Linked DNA regions of Haloactinospora alba. The main gene of each other region encodes a partner of the protein of the gene in region 2 in a complex. Links are inferred from orthologs where the notes say so. Each region holds a gene or a part of one and is shown on either strand. Other genes may lie near its edges.

Region 1 (7,679 bases), 2.9 Mb from region 2 along the record:
CTGGCGTCCTTCACCGAGGACATGCGCGCCCGGGGCTACGAACCCGGGGCGCGCGACCTGTCCCGCCGGGTGGGTCCGGTCAGCAGCCACACCGCCCAGGTGATGGGCATCGAACCAGGGTCCCTGGTGCACCACATCGAGCGGCTCCGCACCGCGGACAACGAGCCCATGGCCATCGAACGGTCGAACATTCCGGTCTCCGTCGTCCCCGACCTCGACCAGTACTCCCTGTCCCGCCGTTCCCTCTACCAGATCCTGGAAGAGGAGTTCGGCCTGCTGCTGGACGCCGGCGAGCAGACCATCGAGGCCGGAATCTGCGACCCCACGGACGCCAAGCTACTCGGGCTGTCCCACGGCAGCCCGGTGCTGTCCATGCAGCGACTCAGTTTCAGCAACGGGAAGTGCGTCGAACTGGCACTGTCCACCTACCGGGCGGACCGCTACCAGCTCCACTCCCAGCTCGATCCCCGGCGGGCCGGCCAGGTATAGCCCGTCGTCGGCACAACCGTGCAGCATCCGCATCCGTCTACGACACACGGGAGGACCAGCGGTGAGTTCCGCATCAACCGCAGACGGCGGCCTCCCCGCCGCACCGAAAAAGTCATCGGCGATCCTCGGGGTACTACAGCGCATCGGGCGCAGCCTGATGATGCCCATCGCCGTCCTGCCAGCAGCCGCCCTGCTCATGCGCCTGGGCCAGCCCGACCTCCTCGGCGGGGAGGGGATGGCCTCCTGGGCCGGCATGGGCTGGATGCAACCCGTCGCCGACGTGATCGGCGGCGCGGGCACGGCGATCCTGGACAACCTTCCCCTGCTGTTCGCGGTGGGGGTCGCCATCGGCTTCGCCAAACGCGCCGACGGGTCGACCGCGCTCGCCGCCGTCGTGGGTTACCTGATCTTCGACCAGGTAACCAAGCTCCTGTTCAGCGAACGCGGGGGCGAGGTCGGTGCCTCCGTCACCATAGCCGACGAGGACGTGGGAGGGTTAAGCCTCGGCGCCAAGAACCCCACGGACGTCATCGGCGGTATCGTCATCGGTATCGTCGCCGCGCTGCTGTGGCAGCGGTACCACAAGATCAAACTCCCCACATGGCTGGGCTTCTTCGGCGGCCGCCGGTTCGTCCCCATCGTCACGGCCGTGGCCTCGATCCTCGTCGCGGTGGCCTTCGGTCTGATCTGGCCCACCGTCGGCGGCTGGATCACCGACCTCGGTGAGTGGATCGTGGGCTCCGGCGCGGTCGGCGCCGGCGTCTACGGCGTGGTCAACCGCCTGCTACTGCCGTTCGGGCTGCACCACATCGTCAACTCGGTGGTGTGGTTCGTGTTCGGCAGCTACTCCGACCCGGAGACCGGCAACGTCGTCCACGGCGAGATCAACCGTTACCTGGCCGGCGACCCGACGGCGGGCGGCTTCCTCTCCGGTTACTTCCCGGTGCTGATGTTCGGCCTGCCCGCGGCGGCGCTGGCGATGTGGCGGGTGGCCCACCCCAGCCAGCGCGCGGCCACCGGCGGCATCATGATCTCCGCCGCCCTCACCGCCGTCGTCACCGGCATCACCGAGCCCATCGAGTACTCGTTCATCTTCATCGCCCCCGTGCTGTTCGTGGTGCACGTGATCCTGACCGGGATCTCGATGGCCGTGCTGAACGCGTTGGACGCCCACCTGGGCTTCGGGTTCTCCGCCGGCGGCATCGACATGCTGCTGAACGCGACCAAGTCCAACACCACCGGACTGGGCTGGGTACTGCTGATGGGAGTGGTGTACTTCGCGCTCTACTTCGTGGTGTTCTACTTCCTGATCAAGGCGCTGAACCTGCCCACGCCGGGACGGGAGCCGGTCGAGGAGAAACCCTCGGTGGCGACCAACCCGGACCAGAACAACGCGAGCGGGAGCTCCTCCAGCACGGAGAGCTCCTCCGGTTCGACGGGCTCCGGCTCCTCGGGGGAGCGACCCTCGGACGGTGACTCCTCAGAGCCGCCGTCCTCGGGCTCCTCCGGCTGAGCGCGGTAGCGCCGCCCCGGGATGAACGGGCCGCTGTGGTGACCGCAGGGTGACCACAGCGGCCCGGTTGTGAATTCCTGGTGGCCACGGGATCGGCGGGCAACAGAAGTTCCCCGGCCCGGTGGCCGGCACGTGCCCGTGACCACCGCAGAGCCGGGCTTTCCCGCGCGGGTGCTCCCTCCCGGGAAGGCCGCGCGGCGGTTAGGCTCACCGGGATGCGGGAGACACGGGTGATACTGCTCGGAGGGACGTCACACACCGGGAAGTCGACCCTCGCCCGGACCATGGCGGACAGGCTCGGTTTCACCCACCGGTCGACGGACGGGCTGGCGCGGCACCCGGGGCGGCCCTGGAGCACGCCGGGGCGGGAGGTCCCGGCCCACGTCGCCGACCACTACGCAAGGCTCTCGGTCGACGAACTGGTCGCCTCCGTACTCGACCACTACGAACGCCTGTGGCCCACGGTCGCGGAGCTGGTCGCCGCCCGCGCCCGCGGGAACGGCACTGGCACCGGCCTGGTCCTGGAGGGCTCGGCGGTCCTGCCCGCCCGCGTCGCCGAACTCGCGGTACCGCGCACGGCCGCCGTGTGGCTCACCGCCGACGACACCGTGCTGCGTTCCCGTATCCACGCGGAGAGCCGCTACGAGGACGCCACCAGCGAACGACAGCGTCTGGTCGACGCCTTCCTGGCACGCGCGGCGCGGTACCAGCGGCACGTGGTCGACAGTCTGGACCGGCTGGGGCTGGACCGTATCGACACGGGCCATGCCAGGCCCGTCACGGAACTCGCGGACCGTGTGCTCGCGACGGTCGGCGGAACGGAGCACGGTGGGACGCCCACCGGCCGGTGAGCGGACACCAGCGGTAACACGGCGGGTTCCGGTCCGCGGAACCGCGCCGTCGCCCTTCCCGCACCGAGCGCGGCCGGCCCCGCGGGCGGGGCCGGCCGCTGGCGGGTCTCAGGCGCGGACCTTCGGGTCGCCGTGGCACTTCTTGAACTTCTTGCCGGAGCCGCACGGGCACGGCTCGTTGCGGGAGGCGTTGGCGTAGGGGTCCTCGGCGTCCTCGGTGCGCTGCTGCACCGTACCGTCCTCACCCGGGGCGGAGTACTGCAGCCGGTCCGGTCGGCCCTCGCCGAAGCCGGAGACGACGACGTCCTGCCCCTCGGCGGAGGGCTCCGATCCCTCCTCCCCGGTCTCCGCGGAGGGGGTTCCCTCCTCCGCGGAGCTGTCCTCCTCCTGGTCGGGGGCGGTGGCCACGGCGCCGCCGTTGGCCGCGGCGGCGGCCGCCGCCTTGGCCGGGGTGACCGACTGCGCCGAACTCTCCTGCTTCTCCCCCTTGACCTGCACCTCGACGTTGAAGACGTAGCCGACCGACTCCTCCTTGATGGCCGCCAGCATCTCCTGGAACATGTCGAAGCCCTCCCGCTGGTACTCGATCAGCGGGTTGCGCTGCGCCATGGCGCGCAGGCCGATGCCCTCCTGGAGGTAGTCCATCTCGTAGAGGTGCTCGCGCCACTTGCGGTCCATGACCTGCAGGACGACGCGGCGCTCCACCTCCCGCATCGCCTCGGAGCCGAGTTCCTCCTCCCGGCGCTCGTAGGCCTCCCGGGCGTCCTCCACGACCCGTTGCGAGATGATGTCGGGAGTCAGCGTGCTCAGCTCGCCGCCGTTCTCGTCGATGAGCTCGTCGACGGTGAAACTGATCGGGTAGACCTGGCCGAACGCCTTCCAGAGCCGGTCCAGGTCCCAGTCGCCCGCGTCGCCCTCGGCCGTCGCGGCGCGCACGTAACCGTCCAGGACGTCGTCCATCATCCCCTGGACCTGTTCACGCAGGTCGTCGCCCTCCAGCACCTTGCGGCGCTCGTCGTAGATCACCTCGCGCTGGCGGTTCAGGACCTCGTCGTACTTCAGAACGTTCTTGCGGATCTCGAAGTTCTGCTGCTCGACCTGGTTCTGCGCCGACTGGATCGCCTTGGTGACGACCTTGGACTCGATCGGCTGCTCGTCGGGGATGTTCAGCCGCTCCATGATGAGCTCCACCTTGGAGCTGTTGAACAACCGCATCAGGTCGTCCTGCAGCGAGAGGTAGAACCGCGACTGCCCCGGGTCGCCCTGGCGGCCGGAACGCCCACGGAGCTGATTGTCGATGCGGCGGGACTCGTGGCGTTCGGTTCCGAGCACGTAGAGACCGCCGGCCTCGACAACCTGCTCGTGTTCGTTCTCCACCTCCTTCTTCGCCCGCTCCAGCGCCTCCGGCCACGCGGCCTCGTACTCCTCGGGGGACTCCAGCGGCTGCAGCCCGCGCTCGTGCAGCTCCTCGTCGGCCATGAACTCGGGGCTGCCGCCGAGCATGATGTCGGTACCGCGACCGGCCATGTTGGTGGCGACCGTGACCGAACCGAGCCGGCCGGCCCTGGCGATGATCGACGCCTCCCGCGCGTGGTTCTTCGCGTTCAGCACCTCGTGCGGAACACCCTGGCGCTTGAGCATCTTGGACAGCAGCTCGGACTTCTCGACGCTGGTCGTCCCGACCAGTACGGGCTGCCCCCGCTCGTGGCACTCGGCGATGTCCTCCACGACCGCCTCGAACTTGACGTCCTCGTTCTTGTAGACGACGTCCTTCTGGTCGTCGCGGATCATCGGCTCGTTGGTGGGGATGGCGACCGTGCCGATGCTGTACGTCTGGTTGAACTCCGCCGCCTCGGTCACGGCGGTACCGGTCATACCGGAGAGCTTGTCGTACAGCCGGAAGTAGTTCTGCAGGGTGACCTTGGCGAGTGTCTGGTTCTCGTCCTTGATCCGCACCTTCTCCTTGGCCTCGATGGCCTGGTGCATCCCCTCGTTGTACCGGCGGCCGCGCAGCACACGCCCGGTGAACTCGTCGACGATGAGCACCTCACCGTCGTTGACGATGTACTCCTTGTCCCGCCTGTACAGTTCCTTCGCCTTGAGGGAGTTGTTGAGGAAGCTGATCAGCGGGGTGTTGACCGACTCGTACAGGTTCTCGATACCGAGCCAGTCCTCGACCTTGGCGACGCCCTCCTCGGTGATACCGACGGTGCGCTTCTTCTCGTCGACCTCGTAGTCCGTGTCGCGCCGCAGCCGCGGGGCGATCTTCGCGAACTCCGTGTACCAGCGGGAGTTCTGTTCGGCCGGACCGCTGATGATGAGGGGGGTCCGCGCCTCGTCGATGAGGATGGAGTCGACCTCGTCGATGATCGCGAAGGCGTGGCCGCGCTGGACCCGGTCCTGGAGCGACAGCGCCATGTTGTCGCGCAGGTAGTCGAAGCCGAACTCGTTGTTCGTCCCGTAGATGACGTCGGCCGCGTAGGCGGCGCGCCGGTCCGCCGTCTTCGTCTCCGGGCTGATGACACCGACCTCGAGCCCGAGGAACTGGTAGATGCGGCCCATGTTCTCCGCGTCGCGCCGAGCCAGGTAGTCGTTGACGGTCACGACGTGCACGCCCTTGCCGGCGAGCGCGTTGAGGTAGACCGCCAGCGCGGAGGTGAGTGTCTTCCCCTCACCGGTCTTCATCTCGGCGATGTTTCCGAGGTGGAGCGCGGCACCGCCCATGAGCTGAACGTCGAAATGCCGTTGCCCCAGGGTTCGTTTGGCCGCCTCACGCACCGTCGCGAATGCTTCGGGCAGCAGGTCGTCGAGGGACTCCCCGTCCTGGTGACGCTCCCGGTACTCGTCGGTGAGCTCGCGCAGTTCGGAGTCACTGAGTTCGACGAAGTCGTCCTCGATCGAGTTGATTTGGTCCTTGTATTTCTTCAGTGTACGCAGGATCTTGCCTTCGCCTGCGCGGAGGACCTTGTCGAGTATGGCTGGCACTTCCTATGCGCTCCTCGCAGATCGTGGCCCGCGTCCGTAGAGCCGGACGTTTCCGCCCCCCAGCCTTCCATCGTAAGTGAGCCTGTCATCGTGGCGCTCCGGTACGCGTTCTCCGCTGGCACGCGCCCGGGCGTATTGTCCGGTTTAACCAGGTCACCCCGCGGTTATCTCCGAGGTGAGGCGTGCTGGGGAACGAAGGATACGGGGACACCGCAATGAACGACAGAACTCGAGCCCGTTATTTCATCCGGGGGTACCAGGCCGAGGGCGGAGCGTGGGCGCCCACCAACAGCCACCGTGGCCGCTTCGGTTCGTGGGTGGCGGTCGCGTTCCTGTTCGTGGGGTTCACCGTAGGGGGTGTGTCGCTGGCGACGGGACCCGCCTGGTGGCTGCTGGCCGTCGGCGGAGGGCTCATGCTCGTCGGCGCCGTACTGTGTGTGATCACCGACATCTTCACCGACGTCGTCCTGGACGATCCGCGCCACGAGTCGGAGGAACCGCACAGCACCCCGTTGCACCGCATCAAGCAGTACGACCAGGAGGTCTCCTCCTCCGACCACGGGTGACCCCGCTCTCGGCGCGCCGCGCTACCACGGCCCAAGCGGGGCTCTTCCCACCGCGCGTTCCCAACGCCCCCAGCGGCTCCCGCCGAGCCCCGTGCGGAAGGGGATCGGGAGCCGGGACCGGTCAGGGCCTGGCCAGCGGCCAGACCTCAACCACACCCTGCGCCACCGCGCACGGTGTCCCCGAGACCAGTCGCGTGGCCTCCTCGATGTCGGCTGCCTCGATCATCGCGAATCCCGCGACCGGGAGATCGGAGCGCATGAACGGTCCCTGGTCCGTTCGCGCCCCCGCAGCGTCGTGGTTGCGCACCTGCACCGGCTCACCAGCGGTGCCCATCACGACGCCTGCCTCCCGCAGTCGCTCGTCGTGGGCGTGGGCCGCGTCCCGGACCGCCCCGTCCGTGCTGTCGTAGCCGACGCGATCGCCGTATCCGATCGCTATGAACGTCGCCATCCGCGGCCTCCCTCTCCTGTCCGAATGTCGCGGGGCCTCAGGAGGCGACGGGCGGCCGCGCCCCGGAACCGTGCGGCCGGCCGGGGGCAGCGGGCGCGTCGCGGCGGCGCGTGGGGGTCCCCCGAGCGCCGGTGCGGATCGGACGCTCCGCACCGGGGCCGGAAGACCCCCTCTGTCGGCGCCTCGCCCAGGCGTGTCGCCTGTCACCACTCCCGAGAGGGCGTGCGCGGTCCGTACGGCGCGCCTAGTCCATGAGGCGCATCACGCCGTAGTTGAACCCCTTCCGGCGGTAGACGACACTCGGAGCGTCCCGGTCCTCGTCGTGGAACAGGTAGAAGTCGTGTCCGACGAGTTCCATCTCCGTCAGCGCCTGGTCGATGGTCATCGGTTTGGCGTGGTGGAACTTCTCCCGGACGATCACCGGGGCTTCACCCTGGGTCTCGATCTCCACGAACTCGTCGGAGAACTGGCTGTCCACGGACGCACTGTCGAACTCGTCGTGCGCCGGTGCGGGTGAGGGAACATGCGACTGCGACGGTTCGGCGACAGGTCCGAGTCCGCCACCGGACTCGTTGGTGAGGCCTGCCGTGGCTGTCGCAACCGAAACGGGGGCACGGTTGCCTTTCTGCACTTTCCGCCGGTCGACCGCCTTGCGTAGCCGGGATTCGACACGGCCCATTGCCAGGTCGAGCGCGGTGTAGCGATCGGTCGCGGATGCTTCGCTGCGGATGACGGGACCAGTGGTGTGGATGGTCAGCTCAACCCGTTCCCGCTGGTCGGCGAGTTTCGGGTTGCGTTCTTTGGACACCTCCACATCGACGCTC
Region 2 (7,111 bases):
CGGATGGAACACACGCCGCCCGCGCGGCATTCCGCGCCATCGCGGACACACGCCGCGTTGGCACGGCCGCCGCGGGCGACGGGAACGGCTCAGAACCCGGGGTCGGGGAAACCGAGTTCGGCGAGTTTCTTCTGGTTCTCCGGACGGGCCGTCAGAACCAGCGGCCCGTCCTCGGTGATGGCCACGGAATGCTCGAAATGCGCTGCCCGCTTACCGTCCCGAGTGACCACGGTCCACCCGTCGTCCAGCTCGACCACGTGCCGGTTCCCCTGGGTGGCCATCGGTTCGATCGCCAGACACATCCCCGTCGTCAGTTTCATCCCCTTACCGCGTTTCCCGTGGTTGGGGACGTGGGGCTCCATGTGCATCTGGGTGCCGATGCCGTGCCCGCCGTACTCCAGGACGTTGCCGAACCGGCTCGCCCGGAGGTAGCTGTCGATCGCGTTCCCGATGTCCTCGAGGCGCCTGCCGCTCCACAGCTGCGCGATCCCGGCCCACATGGACTCCTCGCAGGCCTCCATCATCCGGCTGTCCTCCCGGTTCGGAGTACCCACCGGGAACGTGATCGCGGAGTCCCCGTGCCATCCGTCCAGGATCGCACCGCAGTCGACCGAGACGATATCGCCGTCCGCCAGCACCGTGGACGCGGACGGGATACCGTGCACGACCCTCTCGTTCACCGAGGTGCAGATCGAACCGGGGAACCCGTAGTAGCCCTTGAACGACGGAACCGCTCCGGCGTCCCGGATCATCCGCTCGGCTATCTCGTCGAGATCCAGAGTGGACATCCCGGGACGCGCGGACGAACGCAGCTCGCCCAACGTGCGCGCGACGATCCGGCCCGCGGCGCGCATCCGGGCGATCTGGTCCGCGCTCTTGATCTGAACCTCGGGTTCGGCCTTTCGGAACATCAGGAGGAACGTCCCATCGCCGCCAGCGCCCGAGCCGTGACCTCCTCGACCGTTCCGGTCGCGGTGATCGTGACGAGCAGCCCCTCGTCGGCGTAGAACGACACCAGCGGCGCCGTCTGCTCCCGGTACACCTCCATGCGGTGCCGGATCGTCTCCTCCTTGTCGTCCTCCCGCTGGAAGAGCTCACCCGAGCACTGGTCACACACCCCAGCGACCGTCGGGGGGTCGTAGAGGGTGTGGTGGGCGTAGCCGCAGCTCCGGCAGGAACGACGGCCGGAGAGGCGGGTGACCACCTCCTCCTCGTCGACCTTCAGCTCGACGACGGCATCCAGCTCCTCGTCCAGCTCCACCAGGATCTTGTTCAGCACCTGAGCCTGGCTGACGTTGCGCGGGAACCCGTCCAGGAGGAAGCCTTGCAGCGCGTCCTCCTGGACCAACCGGTCCCGGACCATCGCGTTGGTGATCTCGTCGGGAACCAGGTCACCCCGGTCCATGTACTCCTTGGCCTGCAAGCCAAGCTCTGTGCCACCACTCACGTTGGCACGGAAGATATCCCCGGTGGACACCTTCGGGATCGACAACTCTGACGCCAAAATCTGGGCCTGGGTACCCTTACCGGCACCTGGGGGCCCTAGCAGTACGGCACGCACTATCGCAGAAAACCTTCGTAGTTCCTCTGCTGGAGGTGACTCTCGATCTGCTTCACCGTATCCAGCCCGACACCGACCATGATCAGGATGCTCGTACCACCGAACGGGAAGTTCTGGCTCGCGCCGGACGCGCCCATCGCCACCATCGGCAGCAGAGCTATCACACCCAGGTACAGCGAACCGGGAGTCGTCAGCCGCGTCAGCACATAGTCGAGGTACTCCGCGGTCGGACGCCCCGGCCGGATACCCGGGATGAACCCACCATACTTCTTCATGTTGTCGGCGACTTCAGCGGGGTTGAACGTGATCGCCACGTAGAAGAACGCGAACCCGACGATCAGCAAGAAGAACGTCGCCATGTAGACGGGATGGGTGCCGCTGACGAAGTACGTGGAGAGGAAGTCCACGACGACGTTGTCCGAGTCCTGGCCCATCAGCCCGATCGCCAGCTGCGGCAGGTACAGCAGCGAGGAAGCGAAGATCACCGGGATGATGCCGGCCTGGTTCACCTTCAGCGGGATGTAGGTGGAGCTGCCCCCGTACATCCGCCGACCGACCATCCGCTTCGCGTACTGCACCGGGATGCGCCGCTGTGCCTGCTCGATGAAGACGACTCCCGCGATCAGCACCAGGCCGGCAGCGCAGATGAGCCCGAACACCCACTCCGGCTGCTCCTGCCAGATGGTCTGGATCGCCGAGGGGAACGTGGCGATGACCTGGGTGAAGATCATCAACGACATACCGTTGCCGACGCCGCGCTCGGTGATCAGCTCACCGAACCACATGATGATGGCGGTACCGGCGGTCATCACGAAGACCATCGTCACCAGGGTGACGAGGTCCTGGCGGGGCATGTACTGGGCGGCCTGGATCCCGGTCTGCTGGAAGAGCTGGCCGGTGCGCGCCATCGCGATGATGCTGGTGGACTGCAGGACCGCGAGCGCGAGGGTCAAGTACCGCGTGTACTGCGTGATCTTGGTCTGCCCCGCCTGGCCTTCCTTCTTCAGCGTCTCCAGCCGGGGGATGACCACGGTCAGCAGGTTGATGATGATACTGGCGGTGATGTAGGGCATGATGCCCAACGCGAAGACCGCGAGCTGCAGCAGGGCACCGCCGCTGAAGAGGTTGACCAGCGCGTAGACGCCGGACTCGTCGGCGTTCTGGGCCGACTCCACTTGCTCCCGAATCGCCGACGGGTCGATTCCGGGGGCGGGTATGACCGACCCGAGCCGGAAAATGGTCAGAATGAAAATCGTAAAGAGCAGTTTGTTCCGCAGGTCAGGCGTGCGGAACGCACGGACGAACGCACCTAGCACGTCTCCTCCTGCGCGGCTTCGGCGGCGGAACCGAGTCGAGACATCGCGGCCGATCCTGAATCGTCGTAGAGCGTCAGCGCCGGGGGTGGCCCGGAGCTCGGAAACATCGCATCAAGCAAAGGGCACTTTAACACTCATCCGCAGTGACAGCAGGTTACTGGTGCCGACAGTGGGTATAACGACAGCTCAGCATACCCACCTGAGATACGCGCAGGGGCGCCCGCCCGAACCTGACGGTTCGTACCGCGGGCGCCCCTGAACTGGCTGTGCCGGTGGTAGGCCATCGCTACAACTCGGTGGCACTGCCACCGGCTGCCACGATCTTCTCCTTCGCCGATGCCGAGAACGCGTGCGCACTCACTCGCACGGCGGAGGTGATCTCACCCGTCCCGAGCACCTTCACCAGCTCGTTCTTGCGCACGGCCCCCTTGGCGACCAGGTCCTCGACCGTGACCTCACCGCCCTGGGGGTAGAGCTCGTTCAGCTCATCCAGGTTGACGACCTGGTAGGTCTTCTTGAACCTGGCGTTGCTGAAGCCCCGGCGCTTGGGCAGCCGCTTGATCAGCGGCATCTGGCCGCCCTCGAAGCCGGTGGGCACGGTCGAACGGGCCTTGGTGCCCTTGTGGCCACGGCCCGACGTCTTGCCCTTGGAGCCCTCGCCCCGGCCCTTGCGGATCTTGTTCTTGTTCGACCCGGGTGCCGGTTTGAGGTGGTGCAACTTCAACGGTTCGTCGTTGTCGCTCATTTGCTGACCTCCTCGACGTTCACGAGGTGCGCAACGACGTTGATCTGCCCGCGAACCTCGGGACGGTCCTCGTGGACGGCCGTCTTGCCGATCCGCCCCAGGCCGAGCGAACGCAGGCTCTCACGCTGTTTGTGGTTCCCGCCGATCTTGGACCGGACCTGCGTGATCTTCACGTTAGCCATGGTTACGCACCCGCCTTCGTGTCTTCCTGCCGGGCGCGCAGCATCGCTGGCGGGGCGACGTCCTCGATCGGCATACCGCGCCGTGCCGCGATCTGCTCCGGCCAGCTCAACTGCTTGAGCGCGGTCTCGGTCGCGCGCACGATGTTCAGCGGGTTGGCCGAACCGAGGGACTTGGTCAGCACGTCGTGGACGCCGGCGCAGTCCAGCACCGCACGCACCGGGCCACCGGCGATAACACCGGTACCGGGCGCCGCCGGGCGCAGCAGGACGACACCCGCCGCGTCCTCACCCTGCACCTGGTGCGTGATCGTGCCCTGGACCCGGGGCACACGGAAGAAGTTCTTCTTCGCCTCTTCCACACCCTTGGCGATGGCCGAGGGAACTTCCTTGGCCTTGCCGTAACCGACGCCGACCATGCCGTTGCCGTCGCCGACAACCACCAGGGCGGTGAAGCTGAAGCGACGCCCGCCCTTCACAACCTTGGCGACCCGGTTGATGGTCACGACTTTCTCGGTGTAGGAGACACCCTTGTCTGCGGCGCCGCCGCGGCGATCGTCGCGGCGGTCGCGCCGCTCGCCACCGGCGCCGCGCCGCGGAGCTGCAGCCATCAGTGGTTCCTCTTCCCGTCGATAAGATTGCTCTTGACCGAGTTCGTCATTGTTAGAACTCCAGTCCGCCGGAACGCGCGCTGTCGGCCATGGCCGCGATCCGGCCATGGTAGCGGTACCCTCCCCGGTCGAAGACGACCGCGCTGATACCGGCGTCCGCTGCCCGCTGCGCCAGCAGCTCGCCGACCTTGTGCGACTTCTCGGTCTTCGTTCCCCCGACCGCGCGGATGGTCGGGTCCATGCTGGAGGCCGACGCCAGGGTGTGGCCCTGGGTGTCGTCCACGATCTGGGCGACCATGTGCTTGGAGGAACGAGTGACGACCAGACGCGGACGCTGAGGAGTCCCCGAGATCTTCTTGCGAACCCGCAGATGCCGCCGCGCACGGGAAGCCGCGCGCGTGGCCGTTCCCTTGCTGCGGGCCAGCGTCGTGCTCTTCGCCATGCTTACTTACCAGCCTTTCCGGCCTTGCGGCGGATCTGCTCGCCCTTGTACCGCACGCCCTTGGCCTTGTACGGATCGGGCCTGCGCAAGTTTCGGATGTTGGCGGCGACCTGACCCACGAGCTGCTTGTCGATTCCCTCGACGACCAGCTGCGTCGGTTTCTCCACCCGGAAGGTGATGCCCTCCGGGGGCTCTATGGTGATGGGGTGGCTGTAGCCCAGCGAGAACTCGAGGTTCTCCCCCCGGGCCTGCACCCGGTAACCGACACCGGTGATCTCCAGGGTCTTGCTGAACCCGTTGGAGACGCCCTCGACGAGGTTGGAGAGCAGTGCCCGGGTCAGCCCGTGCAACGACCGGGTGTCCGGCTTGTCGTCCGGGCGGTCCACCGTGATGGTGCCCTCGGAGTGCTCGGCGGTGATCGGCGAAGCGATAGTGTGGCTCAGTTCGCCCTTCGGCCCCTTGACTTTGACGTCCTGACCGTCAATCGTGACTTCGACGCCCTTGGGGACCGAGATCGGCAGTCGACCAATACGCGACATGCTGATTTCTCTCCCTTACCAGACGTAGGCGAGGACTTCGCCACCCACGCCATGCTTTTTGGCCTGCTTGTCGGTCATCAGGCCACCGGACGTCGAGATGATGGCCACGCCGAGGCCACCCAGGACACGCGGAAGGTTGTCCTTCTTCGCATAAACCCGCAGCCCCGGCTTGGAGACTCGACGGATGCCGGCGATGGAACGTTCCCGGGTCGGCCCGTACTTCAGCTCCACCACGAGGCTCTTGCCCACTGTGGCCTCTTCGGAACGCCAGCCCTGGACGTATCCCTCCTGCTGGAGGATCTCGGCGATGTGCGCCTTGATCTTGGAATACGGCATCACCACGACGTCGTGGTGCGCCGAACTCGCGTTACGCAGACGCGTTAGCATGTCTGCGATCGGATCGGTCATCGTCATGGCCGATAGGCCCTTCCTCGCTGCGGTTTCCCCAAGGACAGGACGTGTTCCCGCACGCCCTGTTCTCCCGTACTGGTGACGCGGCCCCTCTGGGACCTACAGCGTGGTCATGGGCACTGGCCACAGGCACAGTGCCCGGTTGGTTCATTTGTCCTCTGCGACGGTGCCCTACCGCCCCGCGAGACGCCGACCTGACTCAACGAGGTCGCTCTCGCCCGGCCGGTGGTTACCAGCTCGACTTGGTAATCCCCGGAAGCTCGCCGCGGTGCGCCATGTCGCGGAAGCAGATCCTGCACAGACCGAACTTCCGGAACACGGCACGCGAACGCCCGCACCGCGAGCACCGAGTATACGCGCGAACGGAGAACTTCTGTTTCCGGTTCGCCTTGGCGATCAGTGCTTTCTTAGCCATCCCTCGTCGTCCCTCAAGCTTCCTTGAACGGGAAACCGAGCCGCCTGAGCAGACTCCGGCCCTCATCGTCAGTGGCCGCCGTGGTCACGACCGTGATGTCCATCCCACGCTGCCGGTCGATGTTGTCCGGATTGATCTCGTGGAACATCACCTGCTCGGTCAACCCGAAGGTGTAATTGCCGTTCCCGTCGAACTGCTTGGGCGACAGTCCGCGGAAGTCACGAATCCGCGGCAGCGCCAGGGAAAGCAGGCGGTCCAGGAACTCCCACATCCGGTCCCCGCGCAGCGTGGCACTCACACCGATCGGCATGCCCTCGCGCACCTTGAACTGGGCGACGGACTTCTTCGCCCGGTTCACCTTGGGCTTCTGCCCGGTGATGGCGGCGAGGTCGGCGGAGGCTCCCTGGACCAGTTTCGCGTCCCGGGCGGCCTCACCGATCCCCATGTTGACCACGATCTTCGTCAGACCGGGCACCTGCATGATATTGCCGATCTCGAACTCCTCGCGGAGCCCGGGGACAATCTCGGAACGGTACTTCTCTTTCAGGCGCGGCATTGCCGGCGCTTCGGTCCCAGTGTCAGCAGTAACCGTCATCAGATGTCCTTACCGGTGTGGCGGGAGATCCGAACCTTGGTTCCGTCCTCCTCGAAGCGGTAACCGACACGAACCGGCTTGCCGCCCTCCATCAGGGCGACGTTGCTGACGTGGATCGGCGCCTCCTTCGTGATGACCTCACCCTGCTGGCCGCCCGCCGGATTCGCCTTCTTGTGCTTCTTGATGAGGTTGACGCCCTCGACGACGACACGCTGCTCCTTAGGAAGGGCCCGCAGAACCTTCCCGGTAGCACCCTTGTCCTTGCCGGCGATGACGACGACCTCGTCCTCCTTTTTG

What was found. The genes of interacting proteins can lie anywhere in the genome.
Region 1: the proteins of secY (region 2) and secA are in contact, whole or in part, in a crystal structure (PDB 3DIN), measured with the Thermotoga maritima proteins. The link is inferred for Haloactinospora alba from one-to-one orthologs. Residues at the interface, in WP_004081795.1 of Thermotoga maritima: Glu108, Gly109, Glu110, Glu111, Ala236, Glu237, Arg238, Arg239, Ile240, Thr241, Ile242, Gln243, Tyr244, Ala245, Arg246, Arg247, Val248, Thr249, Gly250, Arg251, Arg252, Val253, Tyr254, Gly256, Ala257, Ser258, Thr259, Tyr260, Leu261, Pro262; in WP_004082002.1 of Thermotoga maritima: Glu261, Ala262, Arg263, Lys300, Ala301, Arg302, Thr303, Ile304, Ile305, Leu323, Tyr324, Asp325, Pro326, Val329, Ser330, Tyr333, Ile336, Lys340, Phe345, Val349, Glu363, Phe364, Tyr374, Ser375, Gly376, Gly377, Glu393, Ile395, Thr482, Ser483.

Annotation. Positions count from the first base shown.
Region 1 is NZ_VFQC01000001.1:349,874-357,552, reverse strand. Bases 2,762-6,216 are described here. They hold secA (preprotein translocase subunit SecA), read right to left. Parts: upstream 5,839-6,216; coding sequence 2,962-5,838; downstream 2,762-2,961. Other genes in these bases: FHX37_RS01635 (hypothetical protein), read left to right, coding at 6,054-6,216; FHX37_RS01645 (hypothetical protein), read left to right, coding at 2,762-2,853. Also shown: FHX37_RS01655 (GntR family transcriptional regulator), read left to right, coding at 1-489; FHX37_RS01650 (PTS transporter subunit EIIC), read left to right, coding at 551-2,002; more of FHX37_RS01645, read left to right, coding at 2,218-2,761; more of FHX37_RS01635, read left to right, coding at 6,217-6,404; FHX37_RS01630 (YciI family protein), read right to left, coding at 6,526-6,855; hpf (ribosome hibernation-promoting factor, HPF/YfiA family), read right to left, coding at 7,100-7,679. UniProt on the Escherichia coli protein: Required for protein export, interacts with the SecYEG preprotein conducting channel.
Region 2 is NZ_VFQC01000001.1:3,291,382-3,298,492, forward strand. What follows is about bases 720-3,606. They hold secY (preprotein translocase subunit SecY), read right to left. Parts: upstream 2,878-3,606; coding sequence 1,561-2,877; downstream 720-1,560. Other genes in these bases: map (type I methionyl aminopeptidase), read right to left, coding at 720-911; FHX37_RS14765 (adenylate kinase), read right to left, coding at 911-1,549; rplO (50S ribosomal protein L15), read right to left, coding at 3,164-3,606. Also shown: more of map, read right to left, coding at 90-719; more of rplO, read right to left, coding at 3,607-3,622; rpmD (50S ribosomal protein L30), read right to left, coding at 3,619-3,804; rpsE (30S ribosomal protein S5), read right to left, coding at 3,807-4,412; rplR (50S ribosomal protein L18), read right to left, coding at 4,465-4,854; rplF (50S ribosomal protein L6), read right to left, coding at 4,857-5,393; rpsH (30S ribosomal protein S8), read right to left, coding at 5,409-5,807; FHX37_RS14805 (type Z 30S ribosomal protein S14), read right to left, coding at 6,034-6,219; rplE (50S ribosomal protein L5), read right to left, coding at 6,233-6,814; rplX (50S ribosomal protein L24), read right to left, coding at 6,814-7,111. UniProt on the Escherichia coli protein: The central subunit of the protein translocation channel SecYEG. Consists of two halves formed by TMs 1-5 and 6-10.